3 regions of the Micromonospora sp. NPDC047793 genome follow, and region 3 is predicted to be linked to each of the others. Evidence: riboswitches for the same ligand, from Rfam matches in the RefSeq annotation. Region 3 holds a riboswitch; each other region holds the start of a gene.
The links. A riboswitch is a leader RNA that binds a small molecule or an ion and turns the genes downstream of it on or off. The one in region 3 is predicted to bind cyclic di-AMP.
Positions count from the first base shown of each region.

Region 1: it holds a riboswitch for cyclic di-AMP, as region 3 does, so the genes downstream of both, ABZ738_RS06145 (hypothetical protein) here and ABZ738_RS11615 (C39 family peptidase) in region 3, are expected to answer to the same signal.
Region 2: it holds a riboswitch for cyclic di-AMP, as region 3 does, so the genes downstream of both, ABZ738_RS23270 (hypothetical protein) here and ABZ738_RS11615 (C39 family peptidase) in region 3, are expected to answer to the same signal.

Region 1 covers NZ_JBEYSG010000002.1:296,166-303,465, reverse strand. Annotated here, with positions in the region: gene ABZ738_RS06165 (hypothetical protein) at 1-140, opposite strand, end outside; gene ABZ738_RS06160 (cation transporter) at 166-375, opposite strand; gene ABZ738_RS06155 (metal-sensitive transcriptional regulator) at 493-789, shown strand; gene ABZ738_RS06150 (YibE/F family protein) at 1,206-2,585, shown strand; cyclic di-AMP (ydaO/yuaA leader) riboswitch at 2,752-2,883, shown strand; gene ABZ738_RS06145 (hypothetical protein) at 2,887-3,903, shown strand; gene ABZ738_RS06140 (carbonic anhydrase) at 3,987-4,685, opposite strand; gene ABZ738_RS06135 (MarR family winged helix-turn-helix transcriptional regulator) at 4,881-5,216, shown strand; gene ABZ738_RS06130 (hypothetical protein) at 5,306-5,731, shown strand; gene ABZ738_RS06125 (hypothetical protein) at 5,935-6,726, shown strand; gene ABZ738_RS06120 (AI-2E family transporter) at 6,851-7,300, shown strand, end outside.
Region 2 covers NZ_JBEYSG010000013.1:81,726-89,025, reverse strand. Annotated here, with positions in the region: gene ABZ738_RS23295 (DUF3145 domain-containing protein) at 1-440, opposite strand, end outside; gene ABZ738_RS23290 (hypothetical protein) at 753-1,082, shown strand; gene ABZ738_RS23285 (carbonic anhydrase) at 1,293-1,931, opposite strand; gene ABZ738_RS23280 (alpha/beta hydrolase) at 2,086-3,030, shown strand; gene ABZ738_RS23275 (AAA family ATPase) at 3,291-5,405, shown strand; cyclic di-AMP (ydaO/yuaA leader) riboswitch at 5,569-5,701, shown strand; gene ABZ738_RS23270 (hypothetical protein) at 5,706-6,791, shown strand; gene ABZ738_RS23265 (PfkB family carbohydrate kinase) at 7,027-7,300, shown strand, end outside.
Region 3 covers NZ_JBEYSG010000004.1:328,724-336,023, forward strand. Annotated here, with positions in the region: gene ABZ738_RS11600 (acyltransferase) at 1-488, shown strand, start outside; gene ABZ738_RS11605 (hypothetical protein) at 613-1,122, shown strand; gene ABZ738_RS11610 (hypothetical protein) at 1,300-2,064, shown strand; cyclic di-AMP (ydaO/yuaA leader) riboswitch at 2,381-2,522, shown strand; gene ABZ738_RS11615 (C39 family peptidase) at 2,738-3,607, shown strand; gene ABZ738_RS11620 (CDP-glycerol glycerophosphotransferase family protein) at 3,807-5,507, opposite strand; gene ABZ738_RS11625 (bifunctional cytidylyltransferase/SDR family oxidoreductase) at 5,541-7,046, opposite strand; gene ABZ738_RS11630 (ABC transporter ATP-binding protein) at 7,212-7,300, opposite strand, start outside.

The sequences.
Region 1 (7,300 bases), on a different contig from region 3:
TCGCCGTGGTCCGCCGTGCCGTCGTGGCTGGTCGCGGTGACCGGGGCCGGCGGCCCGGTCACCTGGCCGACCCCGTACGCGGCGGCGAACACCGCCGCGAGGCCGAGCGCGAAGCCACTCACCTTCGTCGCCGTGTTCATCGGGACACCTCGGTCTCCGGTCGCCTCAGGCGGCGACCAACTCGAAGCCGGCCTCGTCGACTGCGGCCCGGACGGCGGCCGGGTCCAGTGGCTGCTCGCTGGTGACGGTGACCTCGCCGCTGGCCAGGTCGACCCGGACGTCGTCGACGCCGGGGAGCGCGCCGACCTCGGTGCTGACCGCGTTGACGCAGTGGCCGCAGGTCATGCCCTGCACCTGGTACGTGGTGGTGACCATGGCAACTCTCCTCTCCAGGCCCGTCAACCCGGGCCGGGCACCCCGTCGAATACCCTCGGGGGGTATCTACAACCGTGACCGTACCATACCCCCCAGGGGTACGTTATCCTCGTGTTCATGAGCACACCCGCGCCGATCCGCGGCTACACCGCCAGCAAGGACCAACTGCTCGCCCGACTACGCCGGGTCGAGGGGCAGGTACGCGGCGTCGAGAAGATGGTCGACGAGGATCGCTACTGCATCGACGTGCTCACCCAGATCTCCGCGATCCAGGCCGCCCTGGACAAGGTCGCCCTCGGCCTGCTCGACGGGCATGCCCGGCACTGCATGCACGAGGGCGCCGCCGAGGGCCGCGCCGACGAGATGGCCTCCGAGATGATGGCCGCCGTCGGCCGTCTGATGAAGCGCGGCTGACCCGCCCCACCAGCACGCCCGCCTCGGGTGTCGGCTCCGACGCCCGGCATCCGACACACGCTCGCGACCTGCGTTCCGATGCCGACCTGGCTACCATTCGCCACGATGGCCAGCCGATCCGGAGACCTCCCGGCCCCCGCCCGCCGTCGGGCACGCACCACCGCCGCAGCAGCCCTCCGGCGGCCCGCCGCCATACCCCCACGGGGTGCCGGCAGTCCAGCCGCAGCCCTGCTGCGGCCCGACCGCCCCGCCGCAGCCCTGCTGCGGCTGCCGAGAGCCGGCCCCACCCTCACGGTACGCAGCCATCCTGCCACGCTCGGGCCATTCCGGATGCCCGCCGCCGTGGCCGACCGGCGGCGCTGAACCATCTCGCCCGCCGGTACGTAGTTCGCCTTGGAATCGTTGGGAGACAATGAATGGGCGCCGACCACACCCGTTCCGCTCCGCCCACCCCACCCCGGGTGCGGCGGATCCTCATCGTGACGGTGGTCCCCCTCTTCCTCGCCACCCTGGTCGCCGCGCTCGTGCTCTGGCCCTCGGACCCGCCCCGGCCCGAGGCCGCCGACGACCTGCCCCGATACCACGGCACGGTCACGCGGGTGGTGAACGAGCCCTGTCCACCGAACCCGGTCGTGCCCGAGGGCACCCCGACCACGGCCGGGCAGCAGTGCGGCACGGTCACCGTGCGGGTCGACAGCGGCCCGGACGAAGGTCAGGACGTGCAGGCGCCGTTGCCGGACGGGCCGGGGGCACCCCGGGTCAGCGTCGGCGACGCGATCATCCTGGTCTCCCTGATCGATCCCGAGGATCCCTCGATCAGCACCTACAACATCGCCGAGCACCAGCGGGGCAAGCCGCTGATCTGGCTCGCGGTGCTGTTCGCCGCCGCCATCGTGGCCTTCGGACGGCTGCGCGGCCTGGCCGCGCTGGGCGGCCTGGCGGCCAGTTTCGCCATCCTGCTCACCTTCGTGCTGCCCGGCATCAGCGCAGGCCAGCCGCCGCTGGTGGTGGCCATCGTCGGCGCGGCACTGATCATGTTCGTGGTGCTGTACCTGACGCACGGCATCTCGGCACAGACCTCCGTGGCCGTCCTCGGCACGCTCGGCAGCCTGGTGCTCACCGGCCTGCTCGGGCTGGCCGCCACCCGGGCCACCCACCTGACCGGTTTCGGCAGCGAGGACGCCACCACGCTCTCCATGTTCCGGGGCGACGTCGACCTGCACGGCCTGCTGCTCGCCGGCATCATCATCGGCTCGCTCGGCGTGCTCGACGACGTCACGGTGACCCAGGCCGCCGCGGTGACCGAACTGCGGCACGCCAACCCGAGCTTCACCCGCCGGGAGCTGTACCGCTCGGCGACCCGGGTCGGCCGGGCCCACATCGCCTCGGTGGTGAACACCATCGTGCTGGCGTACGCGGGCGCGTCGCTGCCGCTGCTGCTCCTGCTCACCGCCGACACCCGCGCGCTCGGCCAGATCGTGACCAGCGAGTTCCTCACCCAGGAGATCGTCCGCAGCGTGGTGGCCACGCTCGGGCTGGTCGCCGCCGTACCGCTGACGACCGCCCTGGCCGCGCTGGTGGTCACCGCCGGGCGGCGGGACACGCCGGAGCCCGGCGGACCCGGCGGCCACGACGACGGGCCGGACGGCGACGGCCCCACCCCACCGACTCCCCGGCCCGGCTCGGACCGGTCCGAGGCACTGCACGCACTCAGCACCGCGCGTGCGCGTGACACATCCCCCGCCACCGGTTCGCGGTGGCCCGATCCGGACAGGAGCACGGACACCACATGGTGACACCCCGCAGCGTGACCGCCCCTGCCGACACGGTTCGTGCCCGTGTCGTTGGTCACCCATCGCGATTACGAAATGACGCATCTAGTCAGGTTCGGGGCGTAGAGACCGACATGGACTCTCGGGTAACCTCACTGCCGGTCACCGCCGAAGGCGCGCAGCGGCGCCTGCGGTGCCACCGCCCAATCGCCGCGAGGCGAGCCGGGGACCCAGGTAGGTGGGGTGAATCCGCGTCAGCGGTAGGGGCCACTTCCGTTCCGAACCCGTCAGCTAACTCGGTCGGCGGTCGATGGAAGGGAAAGAAGTGACGGCACCCCTACGCCGCTGGATGACCCCCGTGGTGGCCGTGTTCGCCGCGTTCGCCGTGTTCGCCGGACCTCTGCCGGCCATGGCCGCGCCGAACCCACCCAGCCCCGCCGAGCACGACGACGACCCGCCGATGCTCAACGACCTGATCGAGTCGGCCAACCGCGACTTCTCCAAGGCCAAGAACCAGCTGGAGAAGTCCAAGAAGCGGCAGCTCAAGCTCGACGTCGAGTTGCGTCGCGCACAGGCCGACCTCGAAGCGCTCAGGCCGCAGGTCGCCGAGATCGCGACGCAGTCGTACCGGACCGGCCGGGTCGGTGCGATAGCGATGTTGTTGCAGAGCAACGCCCCGGACTCGTTCATGGACCGCGCCTCCGCCCTCGACGAGTTGAACCTGTTCAACGACAAGAAGTTGGGCGAGGTCAACGCGATCCGGGAGCGCGCGGACCGGGCCAAGCTCGCGTCCGACGCCGAGGTCCGCGAGCAGCAGAAGCTGACCAACGACATGGCGCGTAAGAAGACCGAGGCGGAGAAGTCGCTCCGCCTGGTCGGTGGCGAGAGCCTGACCGGTGGCCTGGTGGCCGCCACCTCACCGGTCGCCCGGGTGGCACCGAACCGCGCGTCCGACGGGAGTTGGAAGGCGGAGTCGTGCAACCAGAACGACCCGACCACGTCGGGCTGCATCACGCCGCGCACGCTGCACATGTACAAGGAGGTCAAGCGGGCCGGCTTCAACCGCTTCGTCGGCTGCTGGCGGCCCGGTGACAAGTTCGAGCACCCGAAGGGCCGGGCCTGTGACTGGTCGTTGCAGAACAGCGGGTTCAGCCCCTGGCACAACGACGACACCCGGATCTACGGCAACAACCTGGCGGCCTTCCTGGTCCGCAACGCCGACCGGCTCGGCATCTACTACGTGATCTGGAACCGGCAGATCTGGTTCCCGACCGAGAACCGGTGGCGGTCCTACAGCGGCCCGTCCAACCACACGGACCACGTACACGTGTCGCTGCTCTGAGCAGCGTCCCGGCGACCTGAGAGGGCCGCTCCGCCGTCTGGCGGAGCGGCCCTCGTCGTCCGTGTCCGTGGGCGGCCCGAGGGTCAGCCCACCGGAGTGACCACGCCCGCCATCTCGGCGGGTTCCGCCGCGACGGTCCGCACCTCACCGGCGGCCAGTCGGTAGGACATGCCCACCACCGCGCACCCGCCGGCGGCCACCTCGGCGGCCAACGCCTCGGAGGACTCCAGCATCGCCTCGACGGTCTGCGCGATGTGGATGTCGACGATCGCGTCCAGGTCGTCGATCCCCGCCCGCTCGGCCCGGCGCAGGCTGGGCACCACCGCGTCCACCACGGCACGCAGGTGGCCCGTCGGCGCGGTCCCGGTGGCCGCCGCGGCACGGGCCGCCTGGACGGCACCGCACGAGTCGTGCCCGAGCACCACCACCAGCGGGGTACGCAGCACGCTCACCGCGTACTCGACGCTGCCCAGCACCTCGGGGCCGATGGTGTGGCCGGCGGTGCGGACCACGAAGAGATCACCCAACCCACGGTCGAAGATGATCTCCGCAGCCAACCGTGAGTCGGAGCAGCCCACGATCACCGCGAAGGGGTGCTGCTCGGCGGCGACGGCGGCCCGGTGGCTGGCGTTCTGGTTGGGGTGCCGGAGCGTGTCGCTGACGAAGCGGCGGTTTCCGGCGACCAGTTCGGCGAGGGCGCGCTCCCGCGAGCCGGGAAGGTCAGCGGTCAGGTACTCGCGTTCGGGACCGGGCTGCGCTCCGATCGTTCCGGGTCGACTCATCCGGCGTCACCTCGCCTCTCGGTGGAATGCCTGGTCATCCCGGCCGGCGCTGGCCACGGGCTGCCACCAACCGTCACACGCAGCGCAAGGCGCGTCAAGCTATGCGTGATCTGCATTTCATGTATTCCAGAACGCTTGCCAACCGGCGCGGGCGGGTGCGGGCGCAGCCCGAGTACGTCAGGGGCAGGCCATACGATGGCGGGCATGGCGACCTCAGACGAGCGAGAAAGCACCCGGAACTGGACTTTCTTGACAAACCACGCGCACGTGCTGCTCGCCATCGCCCGCAACCCCACCGCCCGGCTGCGCGACGTCGCCGGTGAGGTCGGGGTCACCGAACGCGCCGCCCAGGCGATCGTCGCCGACCTGGAGGCGGGCGGCTATCTGCACCGCACCCGGGTCGGCCGCCGCAACGAGTACACCCTCAACCCGGCCGGGCGGTTCCGTCACCCGGCGGAGGCCGACCGCCACATCGGCGACCTGCTCGCCCTCTTCACCGACGCGCCCTCGACCGCGAGCGGCGATCGCTGACCGTCCACAGTCGACGACGTGGCGTGGTTCACCGACCCGACGGGGGCTGCGCCAATGCGTTCTCCGCACCGAAACGATAGGTTGGACACGTGTCGTCCGCCGTGCTCGCCCGTCCCCTGTGGCCGGCGACGCTGCGTACGCTGCGGGAGCTGACCCGGCTGGCACTGGCCGCCCTCGTGGTGGCGGTCGGCCTCGGCACGGCCGTCGCCGACCTGCCACTGCGCCCGACCGACGACCAGCCGACCCATGCCGTCGCCGACCATCGCGCCTGGTCCGTCACCGCCGACGTGCCGACCTGGCCGGGCACGGTCGCACCGGTCACCGAGCACGTGCGGGCGTCCGCCGCGCTGTCGACGTCGCCGACGCAGCCCACGGCGCCGACCGCGCCGCCGGCCCACCGCGAGCCCGCCGCCGAGTCCGGCTCGGCCGGCACCACCACGGTCCACCGGCCCGCCGCGCTGCGGCTCGCCGTCGGCCACGGCGAGCCGCCCCGTCGCGGTCCACCGACGGCCTGACCGACGGCCCGCCCCCAGGACGCCCTCCGGCCCGCGCCCGTCCGCCGACCCGGCCCCGACCTCGATCCCGACCGACCGTCGCCGAGCGTCCCGGGCACACCGCCGTCGCGGACCCGTCCGGCCCCGCCGCCGTCCTGTCGCCGCCCTCGGCGACCACAGACCTTGCCCAGTCGACGACCCTCATCCGACCGCGAGAGGTGTTGATGATGCGAACCGCTCTCTCCTACGTCCTGCCCGACGTCCCCCGGGCCGCCGTGATCTGGCTGACCCTGCTGGGCGTGGTGATCCTGGCCATCGCCGCCCTGCTGCTGCGCCCCCGACGACTCCTGCGCTTCGACGCGGGCGCCCGGATCCGCGAGGCGGCACTGCCGAGTCGCACCGAGCACACCGAGGAACAGCGCGACCAGGACCGCTGGGCGGAGGAGGTCGCCGTCGCCGCCGACCGCGCCGACGCCACGGCCCGCCGCCGCCGCGAGGAGTGGCTCGCCGCGCAGGACGAGGCCGAACAGGCGTGGCAGGCGTACGAGACGGCGGAGGCGGACGTCCGCCGACTCACCGCTGCCACCGGCATGCCGCTGCCGCAGACCCCGCGCACCCCCGCCGAGTACGCCGACCGGGAGCGCTGGCTGCACCGGGCGGCGATGGAGGCGTACTGGCGGCGGGAGCTGTCGGTGGAACAGCTCAGCGACGTCTTCGCCCACCGGGGCTGGGACCCGCGGCGGCACCCGGTCGAGCAGGAGCTGGCGCTCCGTCGGGCGGTACGCGACCACCTGTTCGCACGCCAGCAGACGGCCCACGCCCAGGAGCAGGAGCGCTGGCGGGCCGCCGAGCTGGCCGTCGCCGCAGCCCGCAGCCTGCGCGACGAGGCGCTCTCGGCACTGCTGCCAAAGTTCGAGGAACGCGAGTCGGTGCTGCCGTTGACCGCGCTGGGTGGGGTCGAGCAGACCCGCGAGATGCCGACCGTGGTGCGCGGCCGGGCGGCTGCCGCGTACTGACCGGGTCTGCCGCGACAGGCAGATAGCGCGAACCTCCTCCGGCCCGTCGGGCGGGAACCTAGCGTGGGACCGGTGTCGGACGGACACCGGCCGGGTACGACCTCGCCGGGAAGAGGAGGCCGACGTGGTCGCACGGGGTGACGGGCGTAAGCCCGAGGAGTCGACGCGGCGGAGTGCCGGGCCGAGACAGACCTGGGCGGCTCTGCCCTGGCTGGTGCGCACGGCGGTGGTCTGGAGCGCCTGCCTGGTGGTGATCGCCGCCGGTCTCTACCTGCTGGCCCGGATCACGATGCTGGTCACGCCGCTGGCCATCGCGCTGGCCGTCACCTTCTTTCTGGCCGCACTGCTCGACCCGGTCCAGCTCGCGTTGCGCCGGCTTCGCCTGCCCGCCGCACTGGCCGCGCTGCTCACCGTCCTGCTCCTGCTCGGCGTCCTGTCCGGCGTGGGCGTGCTGGTCTGGAACATGACCGCGGGCCAGTTCAGCGAGTTGGGCGACGAGTTGCGGCAGGGCCTGGAACGCAGCCGCGACTTCGTCACCTCCACGCTGCCGGTCACCGACGCGCAGCTCGACGGC
Region 2 (7,300 bases), on a different contig from region 3:
TACGGCTCCAACTCGGCGTCCCAGGCGGTGCCGAGCGCCTTGTCCAGCGCGTGCGCGAGCGCCTCCGGTCCCCGGGCGGCGGCCATCAGGCTGCGCAGCCGGTCCTCGCCGAGCTGGATGTCACCGGCGGCACCGACCGTGGCCCGGAACAGGCCGCGCCCCGGCACGTACATGAAACGTTCGCCGTCGGCGCCCGGACTGGGTTCTTCGGTCACCTCGAAACGGATCATGGGCCACTGCCGGAGGGCAGCAGCCAGCTCGGCGCCCGTTCCCGGGCGACCGGACCACCCGCACTCGGCCCGGCGGACGCCGGGATCGACGGGTTGAGCCGTCCATTGCAGATTGACCGGCGCGGCAAGGACGCGCGCGATCGCCCACTCGACGTGTGAACACACGGCGAGCGGGGTCGAATGGACGTATACGACGCCACGCGTTGGCACGGTGACCTCCCGGAGAGCGAGGTGCGTCTTCCCCTACGACCTCGACCCGGACCGGGTGCGTTGCTGGAACACATGATGACTCCTGTGACGGATGGTGCGCCAGCGAATCGGGAAATCCGCCGGTCGGAATACCCGGACAGGTGACTGTGGTTCCACCTCGTGACGCCGCGACGACCAGCCGGAATCGTGGCTCGTGTACAGTTCCATCGGCGGCCTGTGCCGCGTACAGCCTCTGCGGGTCACCCGTTCGGTGCTCCCGCACCAGCCCCCGGACGTTTCCCGTCCTCCGTACGTCTTGCAAGGAGTACCTCCGTGGCGAGCAACACCTCTAAGACCGCGCGCGCGTCAGTCCGGGCCGGCCAGGCTGGCCAGGGTGGCGCACTCAGCGTGCTGGGCGAGTTCAAGTACCTCATCCCGCTCAACGGCGGCAAGCACGCCTACGTGCGGAACCTGACCAACGGCAAGACCGCGCACCTGCGCACCGACTCCGAGGCCTTCGTCGAGGAGATCCGGGTGCTGGCCGCCGCCGGGCACGCCACCAAGATCCGGGCGGAGATCAACGGCCTCAACGCCGCCCACCCGGGCGACGGCTGGGACGCCACCGAGAAGCGCCTGGTCGAGGCCGGCGTCTTCGAGGGCTGAGCCCCGCACCACACCTCGCACCACCACGAACGCCCGCCGGGTCCACCCGGCGGGCGTTCGCGCGTCTCCACCCCACCGCGCCCCCCGCCCCGCGCGGAACAGGGACCGGCAGTGGAACCACAGGGCACGGGACGGGGCCGCAGGCGGGGCGGGGCAGGGGGCAGACGGGGCGGCAGCGGGTGAGACGGGGCGGTCCAGGAGTGTGGGCAGTCAAGGAGTGGCGGGCAGGAGGGAGACCTCGCCGGTGGTGAGGGTGTAGAGCGCCCCGGTCACCGCGATCCGGCCGGAGGCCACGGCCGGGGCCAGGAGCGGGTCGGCGCGCAGGGTCGTCACGGTGCGCCGGACGTGGCGGCGTACGGCCAGGGGCTGCACCTGCGGATCGTCCAGCCCCACCTCGGTCACGGCGGGCGCGATCCGGTCGATCAGGTGGGCCAGCGCCCCGGGCGGGCGGCGGCCGGTCCGCAGCGTGTCGACCGTCGCGGCCACCGCGCCGCAGCGTTCGTGGCCGAGCACCATCACCAGGGGTACGCCCAGCACGTCCACGACGTATTCGATCGAGCCGAGGACCGCGCGGTCGAGTACGTGGCCGCCGGTGCGGATGACGCAGATCGAGCCGAAGGTCTGGTCGAAGATCGCCTCCAGTGGTACCCGTGAGTCGATGCATCCGAGCAGGACGGCGTACGGCTGCTGGTCCCCGGAGGCGCTCGCGGCGGCGGCGGTGACGTCGTGTCCGTGCACCGGCTGGCCGCTGACGAAGCGCCGGTTGCCGGCGAGCAGGTCGGCCAGGGCGGCCCGGGGGGTCCCTCCGGCCGCCCGGTCGTCCGGTCGGGGGTCGGCCGTCCGTGGCATCGCCATGATCTCAGGGTGACCGCATCGTCCCGTCGACGTACCCGGTTCCGGGATCTTCTCAGCACCCCGATTCGCGTGGTCTCATGACGGGTAGCCGGTGTTACCACCGGGTATTCCCGGTGTTACGCATCCGCGTGTGCCTGGGGAGGTGGCGATGCCAGATCCGGTCGAGGTACGACTGGGCGACGACGTACGCCTGCACGTGGACATCGACGGACCGGCGGATGCCGAGGTCACGGCGGTGTTGCTGCACGGCTGGACGCTGGACGGGCGTAGCTGGCACCGGCAGGTGGCGGCGCTGCGCTCGGCGCACCGGTCGGTGCGGGTGGTCAGCTACGACGCGCGCGGCCACGGTCGGTCGAGTTGCATGACGCTGCCCACGGCGACGCTGGCGCAGCTCGGCGACGACCTCGCCGCCGTGCTGGACACGGTGGCGCCGACCGGGCGGGTGGTGCTGGCGGGGCACTCCATGGGCGGCATGACGATCATGGAGTACGCGCACCGGCACCCGGGGCACTTCGCCCGCCGGGTGGCCGGCCTGGTCTTCGTCTCGACCACCGCCGAGGGGCATACGCACACCGTCTACGGGTTGTCGCCCCGGATCGCCCGGATCATCCGGCTGGCCGAGACCACCGGCGCCGGGGTGCTCGCCCGCTGCGGGGCCTGGCGTCCGCCCCGGGCCCTGCTGCGCGCGCTGCAGCCCAGCATCCGCTGGATGCTCTTCGGGGACCGCTGCGACCCGACTGACATCCGCCTGGTCACCTCGGCGGTGGCGCGCGCCTCGCTGCGCTCGATCGGCGGCTTCCGGGCCTCCTTCGGCGCCCAGCACCGGCTGGAGACGCTGGCCGCGCTGGCGGACCTGCCGGCAGCAGCGCTGGTCGGCGACCGGGACCGGCTCACCCCGCCGCCGTGCGCGGAGTCGATCGCCGCCGCGCTGCCGGCCACCGAGCTGACCGTCTGCCCCGGCGCCGGGCACATGTTGATGATGGAGCGTCCCGAGGAGGTGACCGGCGCCCTCTCCGGCGTCCTGGGTCAGGTGCTCGCCGACGCCGGACGCACCGGTGGCCGCTCCGCCGCCGGCCGTACCCGCCGCCGCTAGTGCGGTGTCCAGGAACGTTGGCGGTGTCGCGGCGAGGTCCAGGCGGCGGTCCGGCAAGGCGGAGTCGGGCCTGGATACCGGTGTTGTATCCAGGCCCGACTCCAACGCCGCCGGTCGTCGTCTGGACCCGGCGCGGCCCGGTGAACGTTTCTGGACACCGCACTGGAGATCGCACCCGGACACGGTGCCTCCGCGCCCCCGCGAGGTGGGGCGTAATCTCGTGCGGTTGGCCGGGCCGGCGTGACGAGGAGAACGAAGCGGTGGACCAGAGCACCCTGGACCGGGAGATCGCCGTCGAGCAGCGGCATCTCGACCGGGTGTACGCACGACTGGCCGAGCTGCGACGCGCGGCGGTCCGCGCCGAGCGGGACGGTTACCGGCTGGCCCGGGTCGGCAACTTCGGCGCGCTGGTCGAGCGGGACGCGATGGTGTTCCACGCCGCGCAGCGCCGCCACGTGCTCGACGCCGAGTACGAGGGGCTCGTCTTCGGCCGTCTCGACCTGCGCGACGGGCAGGTGTTCCACGTCGGGCGGCTCGGTATCCGCGACGAGGACGCCGCCACGCTGGTGGTCGACTGGCGTGCCCCGGCCGCCGCCCCCTTCTACCAGGCCACCCCGGCCGAGCCGCTCGGCGTGGTACGCCGCCGGACGATCCAGTCCAGCCGGGAGCGGGTCACCCGGATCGAGGACGACCTGCTCGACCCGGACGCCGCACCGGCGGAGATGGCGGTGGTGGGCGACGGCGCGCTGCTGGCCAACCTGTCCCGGGCCACCGGCCGGGGGATGCGCGACATCGTGGCGACCATCCAGCGCGAGCAGGACGAGGCGATCCGCTCCCCCGGTTCCGGGGTCACGCTGGTCTCCGGCGGGCCGGGCACCGGCAAGACGGCGGTGGCGCTGCACCGTGCCGCGTACCTGCTCTACTCCGACCGCAGCCGGTATGCCGGCGGCGGCATCCTGGTGGTCGGCCCCTCCTCGGTCTTCGTCGAGTACATCGCCTCGGTCCTGCCGTCCCTCGGCGAGGAGACCGCCACGCTGCACTCGCTGGGCACGCTCTTTCCCGGGCTGGTCGCCACCCGCACCGACCCGGTCGACGTGGCGGCGGTCAAGGGGTCGCTGCGGATGCGCCGGTTGCTGGAACGGGCGGCCCGGGACGGCGTACCCGACTCCCCGCCCGAGCTGCGGCTGCTCTACCGGGGGCAGTTGCTGCGGCTGGAGCGGCCCGAGCTGGACGCCATCCGGGAACGGGCGTTGGCCCGGGGCGCGCGGCGCAACGAGGTACGCCGGGCCGGCTTCGACGGCGTCCTGGCGGCGCTCTGGGCACAGGCCCGCCGGTTGGGTGTCGCCCGGTTGCCCGAGCAGCGGGCCTTCGAGGACGAGTTGATCGACCGGACGGACTTCCGGGACTTCCTCAAGGCGTGGTGGCCCCGGCTGCATCCCCGGCACGTGCTCGGCTGGCTGGCCGATCCGGAACGGCTGCGCCGGTACGCCGCCGGGCTGCTGTCCCGCGCCGAGATCCGGCTGCTGGAGCAGGCGTACCGGAAGCTGGCAGCCGAGGGTCCGACGGTGGCCGACGCGGCGCTGCTCGACGAGCTGGACGCGTTGCTCGGCAAGCCGGTGCGTCCGGCCCGCCAGAAGCGCGACCCGTTCCAGCTCGCCGGTGGGGTTCGCGAGCTGAGCACGTACGCCGACCGGCAGCGGGCTGCCCGCCAGGCGGCGCGGGAGCGGCCGGAGGACTACCGCGACTACGCGCACGTGGTGGTGGACGAGTCGCAGGACGTGTCACCGATGCAGTGGCGCATGATCGGCCGGCGCGGTCGGCTGGCCTCGTGGACGGTGGTGGGCGACCCGGCGCAGACCGCGTGGACGGGTGATCCGCAGGAGCTGTCCCGGGCCCGGGACCAGGCGTTGGGTCGTCGTCGGCGGCACCGGTTCACGCTCACCACGAACTACCGCAACTCGGCGGAGATCTTCGCGGTGGCAGCGGCCGAGATCCGCCGGGCGTACCCGGACCTGTCCCTGCCCACCGCCGTGCGGACCACCGGGGTCGACCCGGTGGATCTGGTGGTGCCGGCGGCCGAGTTGGCGGCCGGCGTGACGTCCGCCGCGAGCGCGCTGCTCGGCGAGGTCGAGGGCACCGTCGGGGTGATCACGCCGGTGCCGCGTCGGGACGAGGTCGCGGCCTGGCTGGGTGGGCTCGGCGGCGAGCGTCTCCAGGTGGTGACCAGCCTGGAGGCCAAGGGCATGGAGTACGACGGCGTGGTGCTGGTCGCCCCCGGCGAGATCCGTGCCGATCCCGGCTCCGGTGTCCGTACGCTCTACGTCGCCCTGTCCCGGGCCACCCAGCGGCTGACCACGATCGAACCGACAGGCTGAGCCGGAGGCCACCGACCTCGCTTGGCGAAAAAGCAACAAACATACCTTATGTCTGGTTTACTCGTGACCAGGGGAACACCAGGAGTCACACCGGCTGCACGGGTCCCACCAGCACCGGTAGGCTCGGACCCGGCCTCCGCCAGGCGGCACTCGACGGTGCCGGCGGTGACCGCCGCCTAATCGCCCGCCAGGGCGAACCGGGGAACCATGTTCCAGGGGTGCATCCGCGTCCAGCGGTAGGGATCTTCCGTCCCGAACCCGTCAGCTAACCCGGTCGGCGGCTGACGGAAGGACATGTGCATGCCAGCAGTGGCAACCGTGAGACCGGCCGCCCGTATGGCGGCCCTGATAGCCGCGGGGCTCGCCCTTGCCCTGGGCGCCGCGCTGGCGCCGTTCAGCGCCGCCTCCGCGGCTCCCGGTGACGTCGGCGACGAGGGCGGCACCCCGGCTCTGCGCGCCCAGTTGGAGGCGGCCAGCAAGGGTTACCTCGACGCCAAGACCGCCCTCGACCGCTCGGTCGACCGGCAGAAGAAGCTGGCCGAGCAGCTCACCACGACCGAGGGCCAGCTCACCGAACGCAGCACCAAGGTCGCCGAGATCGCCGCGCAGGCGTACCGCAGCGGCCGACTCGGTGCCGCGTCGGCGCTGCTCAACAGCGGATCCCCGGCCGGCTTCATGGACCGCGCGGCGGCACTGGACGCGGTGGCGGCCAACGAGGAGCGCGCCCTGCGCGACCTGCGGGCCAGCCGGGACGAGGTCGGCAAGACCAAGCAGGCCCTCGACGTCGAGGTGCAGGAGCAGCGCAAGCAGGTGGCCGTGATGGCCAAGCGCAAGGAGCAGGCCGAGCGTTCGCTGACGGTGGCCGAGGAACGGGAGGAGCGGGCAGCCGAGCGGGCCGCGGCGGAGGAGCGGGCCAGTCGGGCCCCGGCACGCAGCGGCGGTTCCAGCAGCCCCACGGCCAAGCCGGCGCCCCGCAACTCCAACGGCTCCTGGCCGGCCGAGTCGTGCAGCGTCAACGACCCCACGCCGGCCAACGGCTGCATCACCCCGCGCACCCTGCACGCGCTCAACCAGGCCAAGGCGGCCGGCTTCACCCGGTACGTCTCCTGCTACCGCGCTGGCGGCTCGGGTGAGCACCCGAAGGGGCGGGCCTGCGACTTCGCGGCGCAGAAGAACGGCTTCGGCGGGGCCGCCACCGGCGGCGACCGGACGTACGGCAACAACCTGGCGGCGTTCTACGTCAACAACGCCGACCGTCTCGCCGTGCTCTACGTGATCTGGTACAAGCAGATCTGGCTGCCCAGCAGCGGCTGGCGGACGTACAGCGGCGCGCGTGGTGACCCCTCCAGCGACCACACCAACCACGTGCACCTCTCGGTGTACTGACCCGCACGACACGCCGGGTGGCCGCCCTCACGGGTGGGTCCACCCGGCGTCGTCGTTCCCGCACCCCGACGCGCCCGCCTCGAATCCACCCGCCCGTCGCCGCGCGCTCTCGCGCCACCTTGGTTACCGTCGACATCGAAGCGGACATTTCGTGGCGACCGGGAGGAACGGTTATGAGCGGACCGCAGCGGACCCAGTGCGACGGTGTGTCGTGAGCGCGGCGACCGGCCATGTGATGGTCTTCGCGCCGACCCCCCTGCTCACGGTCACCATCGACCAGCCCAACGAGACGCCGGAACTGCACCTGCACCCCGGCGGTCAGGGCGTCTGGCAGGCCCGGATGGTGCTGTCCCACGGTGTCGACGTGGTGCTCTGCACCGCGCTCGGCGGCGAGATCGGGCAGGTGCTGGAGCCGTTGCTCGTCAGCGAGGGCGTCGACCTCAAGGTGGTGGCGCGGGACTCCGGCGGCAGCGGCGGGTACGTGCACGACCGCCGGGACGGCACCCGGC
Region 3 (7,300 bases):
TGCTGTCGGTGGCGTACGTCCTGGTGATCGCGGCGGCGGCCGACGCGGACGTGCACGGTCGCCGCTCGCCGCTGCGTTCCCGGCTGATGGTCTGGCTGGGCGAGGTCTCGTTCGCCTTCTACCTGGTGCACGTCTTCGCGATCATGACGATCCTGCGGCTCACCGGCGACTGGGGCACCGGCCTGCCCGGCTGGTGGGGAGTGCCGGCGGTGATCGGGTTCCTGCTGCTCACCCTGGCGCTGGCCGCGTTGCTGCACCGCTACGTGGAGCAACCGATGATGCGCCGACTCGCCCCGAGCCGCGCCCCCGCCGCCCCGCCGCCTGCCGCCGGACCCGCCGCCCCGCCTGGTGGCGGGTCCGCCGAGCCTGCGGGACCGTCCGCAAATCCGCCCGCCGGATCGCCCGCTGGCCCGCCCGTCGGGCCGCCGAGGCAGCGGGTGCCGGGTGACGAGCCGAGTACGGCAGGTCACCGCGACCGGGACCGCTGAGTCCACCGTGGACCGTTGTCGTCGACGCTCCGACCTGCTGTTTCGTGTGCCGATTACGGCGCGTCGTCTACCCGACACGCCCGCCGCCGATGCGGTGCGACATCGGTGGCGGTAGCGTGACCGGGTGCTTCCCGTCGCGCCCGCCCGTCCCCTGTGGTGGCTGGCGCGCTGGGCGACGCGACTGCTGACCGGGTTCGCGGTCGCCGCCGCGTTCACCCTCGGCGCCTGGGCGATGCCCGCACTGGCCGCGCCCGCACTGGCCGCGCCCGCACTGGCCGCGCCCGCACTGGCCGCGCCCGCACTGGCCGCGCCCGCACTGGCCACGCCCGCACTGGCCACGCCCGCACAGGCCGCGCTCGTCGGGCACCCCGCCGCCGGCCGGTTCGCGGCGGCTCCTCTCCTCATGCCCTCGCCCCGTGCCGACTGGCACCCCTCGTCGACGGGTGCGCTGGTCACGGTGTCCGCCACGGGGGCCGTCGACCGCGCCGACGCGCTCGGCGTACCCGGGCTGTCGCCCGAGACGGGCCTGGCGCAGCGGCCCGCCGTGACGGCGGTGGTGGGCGGCCCGGCGGCGTCCCTTCCGACGGCGGTCCCGCCGGGTGCCCACGGTGCCCGCGCCCCACCCGGCGACTGACCTCACGCCCCGCTGCGGCACACCGACCGGACTCCGCCGCAGCCCGTCCCGCAACGCCCGGGACCTCTGCCCCGCGAAACATCCCGTCACCGCCCCGCCCGGTTCCGACGCGCCGCCGTCGGGGGACCGGGTGCCGGCGGCCCGCTGTCAGCGCACCACGGCCCACGAGGTACCGCCATGGAGAAGACCGTCCTCTACCAGTTCCTGATCGAGGTGCCCCGGGCCGCCGCCATCTGGTCGGTGCTGCTCGTGCTCGCACTGGGTGTGCTCACCGTCCTGGTCGCCCGGCCCGAACCCTCCTCGTCCGGCACCGACGAGACCAGCGGCCCGGCCGACGACCCCGCCGAGGCCGAGACGGCCGACCTGCGCCGCTACGCCGGTGAGGTGGCGGTGGCCGCCGCCGGGGCCGCACAGAACGCCGCCCGGCGGCGGGACGCGTGGCGTACCACCCAGACCGCCCTCGACCGTGCCTGGGCCCGCTTCGACGAGGCGGAGAGCCGGGCCCGACGGCTCGCCGGGACCACCGCGCTGCCCGCCCCCCGCACCCCCCGCACCGCCAGCGAGTACGCCGCCCGGGAACGCTGGCTGCACCACGCCGCGATGGTGGCGCACTGGCGCGGTGACCTGTCGGCGCGGCAGCTCACCGACGTGCTGGCCCGGCGGGCCGGCTGGGACCCCCGCCTGCACCCGGCCGCACAGGAGGTCGTGCTGGCCCGGGTCGTCCGGGACAACCACCGGGCCACCTACCGGGCCGCCGCCGAGCGGGAACGGGCCGCCTGGCGGGAGACGGAACGGGCCACCGAAGCGGCCCGGGTGCTCTCCGCCGAGGCGTACGCCGCCGCGCAGCGCCTGCGACCGAATTCGGTGCCGGCACCCGCCGTGACCACCGCCGCACGTCCGGCCGCTGCGGCCCTGCGCTGGCGTCCGGCGCGCGTGGGGTGACCCGGGCGAGACGCGCGGAGCCCCGGTAATCCGGCCTGATCGGGTGAGCCCGGTCACACCGATCGCCGGAACGGACGGTGGTGCCGCAACCGCCCGAGACGTGACGTGATGTCCGGAGGCATTGTCCGGGGGTGGTCCGGTTGTCACCGCCCGTTACGTCGATCGCCGTCGGTCCTGTTGCGGGACATCGATGACCGAACGCCCGAAAATCACTGAGCTGGATCATGTTTGCGCAGGTCAGAGCGGGTTGGCAGGGCAATGGCCGACCAGTAATGTCGGCCCGTCCGATGCGGTAACCGATCGCAGGAGGCGACGCCGCATCGACCCGCCTAATCGTGGTCTCACGAACCGGGGACCCACCGCACCTCTGGGGTGAATCCGCGAGCTTCGGCTCACGGTAGGGCCAACTTCCCGCCCGAACCCGTCAGCTAACCCGGTCGGCGGTGTCGGAAGGAGCTTTCCTCTCGTGCATCCCCTTGTGATACCCCTCTTGTTCCTCCACGGCACTGCGGTGCCCGCGCTCACCGGGCCGTCGGCCGCGAGCTGACTGCGGCCCCCGCCCGGCCCCGACCGGGCGAAGCCCCTCGCACGGCCCGTCCGCCCACTCGGGCGGTCCTCGGCATGTCCTGTCGAGCTGACCGCCGGAGCGGATCGCCGTGCCTCCCTGAGCCCCGTGGAGGACTCCGTGAAGCAGACCCTGACGCGCCAGCTACGCCGGCTGGCCACCGAACGCCCCTACCAGGTCGTCGCCGCCTCGGCCGCCGCGCTGGCGCTGGCCACCGGCACCGGTGCCGTACTCGTCGGCACCGAGGACGCCCCGGCGACCGCGCACACCACGACCGCCGTCGCCGAGACGCGGGGCGACACCGCCGCCTCCCGCGCCGACACCCGCGTGGAGCCGACCCCGTCGACCCCGCCCGGCAGCGCGGCCCCGAGCAGCGCCGCACCGTCACCGTCGCCCTCGCCCACGCCGAAGGCCACCTCGGCGGCCCCCTCGCCGGTGGCCGTCAGCGAGAAGACCGCACCGAAGCCACCGACGCGCAAGGTCCTGGACTACGACTTCCAGGCCCAGACCACCGGCTACTACTGCGGCCCGGCCGCGGTACGCAACGCGCTCAGCGCCGCCGGGGTCGACCGTGACCAGGACACCCTGGCCGCCCAGCTCGGCACCACGTACGCCGGCACCAACTCGGCTCTGGACACCACCCGGGTGCTCAACGCCACGCTCAAGGGCGAGCCGTACTCGACCACGATGCTGCGGGGCGGCTCGGCCACCCCGACGCAGATGGACCAGCTCCAGGCCGACGTGGTGGAGGCGATCACCGACGGGCGCGGTGTGGTGGTGAACGTGGCCGGCAGTGCCACCGACACCGACGGTGGCTGGCACTCCTTCCCCGGCGGCCACTACGTCGCCGTGGTCGGCTACGCGGACGACGGTCGACTGGTCAAGATCGCGGACTCGGCCGACGCCTCGTACTACTCGTACTGGATGAGCACCACCGACCTCGCCCACTGGGCCGCCACCCGCGGCTACTCCTCCTGAGATGTAAGGACGAGATGTAAGGAAGGGTCCCCTGCTATACACCAGGCGATAGCAGGGGGCCCTTCCTTACATCCGGGCCTGAGGTGCTGTTCAGCGGATCGCTATCTGACCGGGGTCGTCGTGGCGGCGATCCCGGTGCTTCTCGGTCTACAGGTCTGACCGAGTACGCCCACCGCTCACCACGGCCGCTGCTGCGCGCTCAGGGGGCGGTCGGCAGCGCCGCGTCGTCGGTCGTGGTCCGTGGCGCCGGGGCGGTCCAGGCCGGGTCCAGTTCCCGCCGGGCGGCGGAGAGGAACGCCTCGGCGTACGAGTCGGCGGGGAAGTCGCCCAGGTAGCGCCGCCGGGTCGCCCAGCGTGCCTCGGCGAGCGGATCGGTGTCGAGCAGCCGCGTCAGCACGTCGTCCAGGTCGGCCATGTCCCGCCGCAGCACGTAGCCGGTGGCGGCGAGGGGGAACCGTTCGACGAACCGGTCACCGTCGACGCCGGTGTCGGTGACCGCGTAGGGCTTGCCCGAGTACAGCCAGTCGGAGACCACCCCGGAGACGTCGGAGACCAGCGCGTCCGCCCGGTTCACCGACTCGGCCAGGGTGAGCCGGCTGGCGGCGGCGCCGAAGACGTGCTGGCGGCCGGTGCGGGAGCGGTCGGCGGCGAGCAGTTCGTGCAGCCGGGCCAGGCGACGGGCCGAGCCCGGGTGCTGGTTGGTGTAGGGGTGGGCGCGCAGGATCACCGTGGCGCCCCGGTCGAGCAGCCGCCGCAGCAGCGTCTCGGCCATCGGCAGGGAGCAGTAGTCGGCGTCGGCGTGGTGGCCGGTCCAGGTGGGGGTGTAGAGGACCGTGGGGTTCGTCAGCCCCCGGGTCGGCTGGTGGCGTACCTCGATCGCCTCGACCTGCGGGCGGCCCACCACCACGAACTTCTCGGGCGGGATCTCCACCCCGGCGCGGGCGTACCGGTCGACGGCGGCCTCGCCGGCCACGAAGATCCGGTCGAAGATCGCCGACACCGGGTTGGCGCTGGGCGCCTTGTCGCTGTCGCCGTGGTGCAGTTGAACGTGGGTGAGCTGGGTGAATCGGATGCAGTGGCTGTTCTTCGCGCCGTGGTTGACGTAGAACGCCACCCGCAGGCTCGGCACCAGCACCTCGTCCATGGTGCGCAGGGTGGGGCAGTAGACCACCGGTGCGGTGGTGGCCGCCGCGACGGCGGGCAGGAACTCCGGTTCCCGCAGCATCACCACGAACGGCCGTCCGATCCGTTCCAGGTACGGCAGCCACATGGTGACCTGGTACTCCGAGCCGGGCGGGGCGGAGAAGTGCAGCACGAACTCCGGCTGGTGCCGGCGCAGCGCCCGGGTGACCGCCGACCCGCCGGCCGTCGGCCGGAACCGGCGGCGGGCCAGGTCGAGGGCGACCGCCCCGGCGGCGGCACCGACCGGCAGGCAGACCAGCAGGGCGACCACGGCGGGCAGCCCGGCCAGGGCGGCCACTGCCAGGGCGGCGAGCAGCCCCGCCACCGCGTCGTCGAGCCGGGCGGCGACCTGCGGCACCCAGGTGCGTACCGGCAGGTTGGCGACGCGGATCTCCAGGTTGCCGGCGGTCCGCAGCGGCCCGGTGACCAGCACCAGCCCGAGCAGCACGAGGGCGGTGACCGCCAGGATCGGGTCGAAGCCGCCGTCGAGCTGCCGGGCGTAGCCGACCAGGATCCCGGCGGCGAGCAGAGCGGTCTCCGCGACGCTGTCGGCGCCCGGTCGGACCCGGCGCTCCCAGACGGTGGCGGCGAGCGCGGCCACCGCCAGCCCGAGCCCCCAGGCGGTCGCGCCGGTGAGCGCGAGCACCAGGAACGCCAGGACCGCCCCGCCGGTGGCCAGGCCCCGGGCGGCCAACTTCGTGACCAGGTCACCACGCATTTCGGCGCTGCCTTCGTGCTCGTCGTCGGCGGGTCAGCCGACGCGGGTGCCGCTGCTGGGGGCGTCGGCCTGGGTGGGTACCGGGGCGGAGGTCGACGCCTCGCCGGGCGGCCGGCGTACGTCGATGACCTGGCCGGTGAGTTCCGAGATCAGCACGTCCAGCGAGGCCTGGGCGACGGTCTCGGCGGCGAGCAGGGTGTTCTCGGGCTCCGCGCCGAAGGCCTTGGTCCGCATCGGGGTGGCGGTCCGCTCCGGGTTGATGATGTTGACGCGTACGCCGAACTCGGCCCACTCGTCGGAGAGCGCCTGGGTGAGGTTGACCAGCGCGGCCTTGGTGGCCGAGTAGAGCGCGTAGTCGGCCCGTCCCCGGGTGTACGAGCTGGAGGTGTAGAGCAGGAGCTGGCCCTTGGTCTGCTGGAGGTAGGGCAGGGACTGCCGGGCGACGGTCACCGGGCCGACGAAGTTGACCTGGAGCACCCGGTCGATGGTCTCCTGGTCCATCTCGGCCAGCGCGCCCTTCTCCAGGATCCCGGCGGTGACCACGACGTGGTCGATCCGTCCGGTGGCCTCGAAGGCGGTCCGCAGCGCGGCCTCGACGTCCTCCGGCCGCTCCACGTGCGTGCCGGTGCTGGAGCGGCTGAACGGGAAGACCTGGGCGCCGTGGCGGCGGGCCAGCTCGGTCAGGTCGTGGCCGATGCCGTAGCTGCCGCCGAAGACGACGATCGTGCGGCCGGTGACCTCTTCGCTGTACGACCGGTGGTCGGTCAGCCGGGGCACCTTGGCGGCGGCGAGCTGGAACAGCTTGTCCGCCAGGTGCACGTCGACCGGGTGGGTGACCTTGATGTTCTCGTCCGAGCCGTCGATCACCTTGATCGGCACCTCGGGCAGGTAGCGCAGGACCACACCGCAGTCGTCGGTGGCGGCGAAGTTCGGGTCACCCTCGGCCAGCCGGTACGCCTCCCGGATGGTGGTCGACCGGAACGCCTGCGGGGTCTGGCCCCGGCGCAGCGTGGCGCGGACCGGGATGTCGGTGATGCACTCGTCCTCGTCGACCTGGATGATCGTGTCGGCCGACGGGATGGCCACGTCGACCGCCGCGTACGTCCAGAGGGCGTTCACGCACTCCCGGACGATCCGGCCGCTGAGCAGGGGTCGTACCGCGTCGTGGAAGAGGATGTTGCAGTCGGCCTCGCCGACGGCGTCCAGCGCGACCCGGGTGGTGGCGTTGCGGGTGTCGCCGCCCTCGATCACCTTGGTGACCTTGCGGAAGCCGGCCTTGTCGACGATCCGCTGCGCCTCGTCGACGTGCCCGGCGGCCATCAGCACGATGATCTCGTCGATCTCCGGCGCGGCCTCGAAGACGGCCAGGGTGTGCTCGATGATCGGCTTACCGGCGATCTTGAGGAGCTGCTTGGGGATGCCGAGGCCCAGTCGCGTGCCGGTGCCGCCGGCCAGCACCACGGCCACCGTCCGCGAGGGTCGCCACGGTGCCGGGCTCTCCGGCGGGCTGCCCGGGTCGGTGGTCTGGTCCTGCGTCATTGCCGGTCCTCGCTCTCGGGGGTACATGGCTCGGTGAGGTGGTGTGGGGTGGGGGGTGTCGCCGACGCCGGCGACGGGTTGAACCTTAACGCGCGGACCGCGCCACCCCAACGGGCCGACGCGGTCCGCGCGACGCCGGACGGGCGTCGGACGTTCGCCCGGACTCTACTTGCCGTTCGTGAACGCCTCGTAGGCCTTCAATACCTCGGCGGTCGGTCCGTCCATCCGGATCAGGCCCGATTCCAGCCAGACTG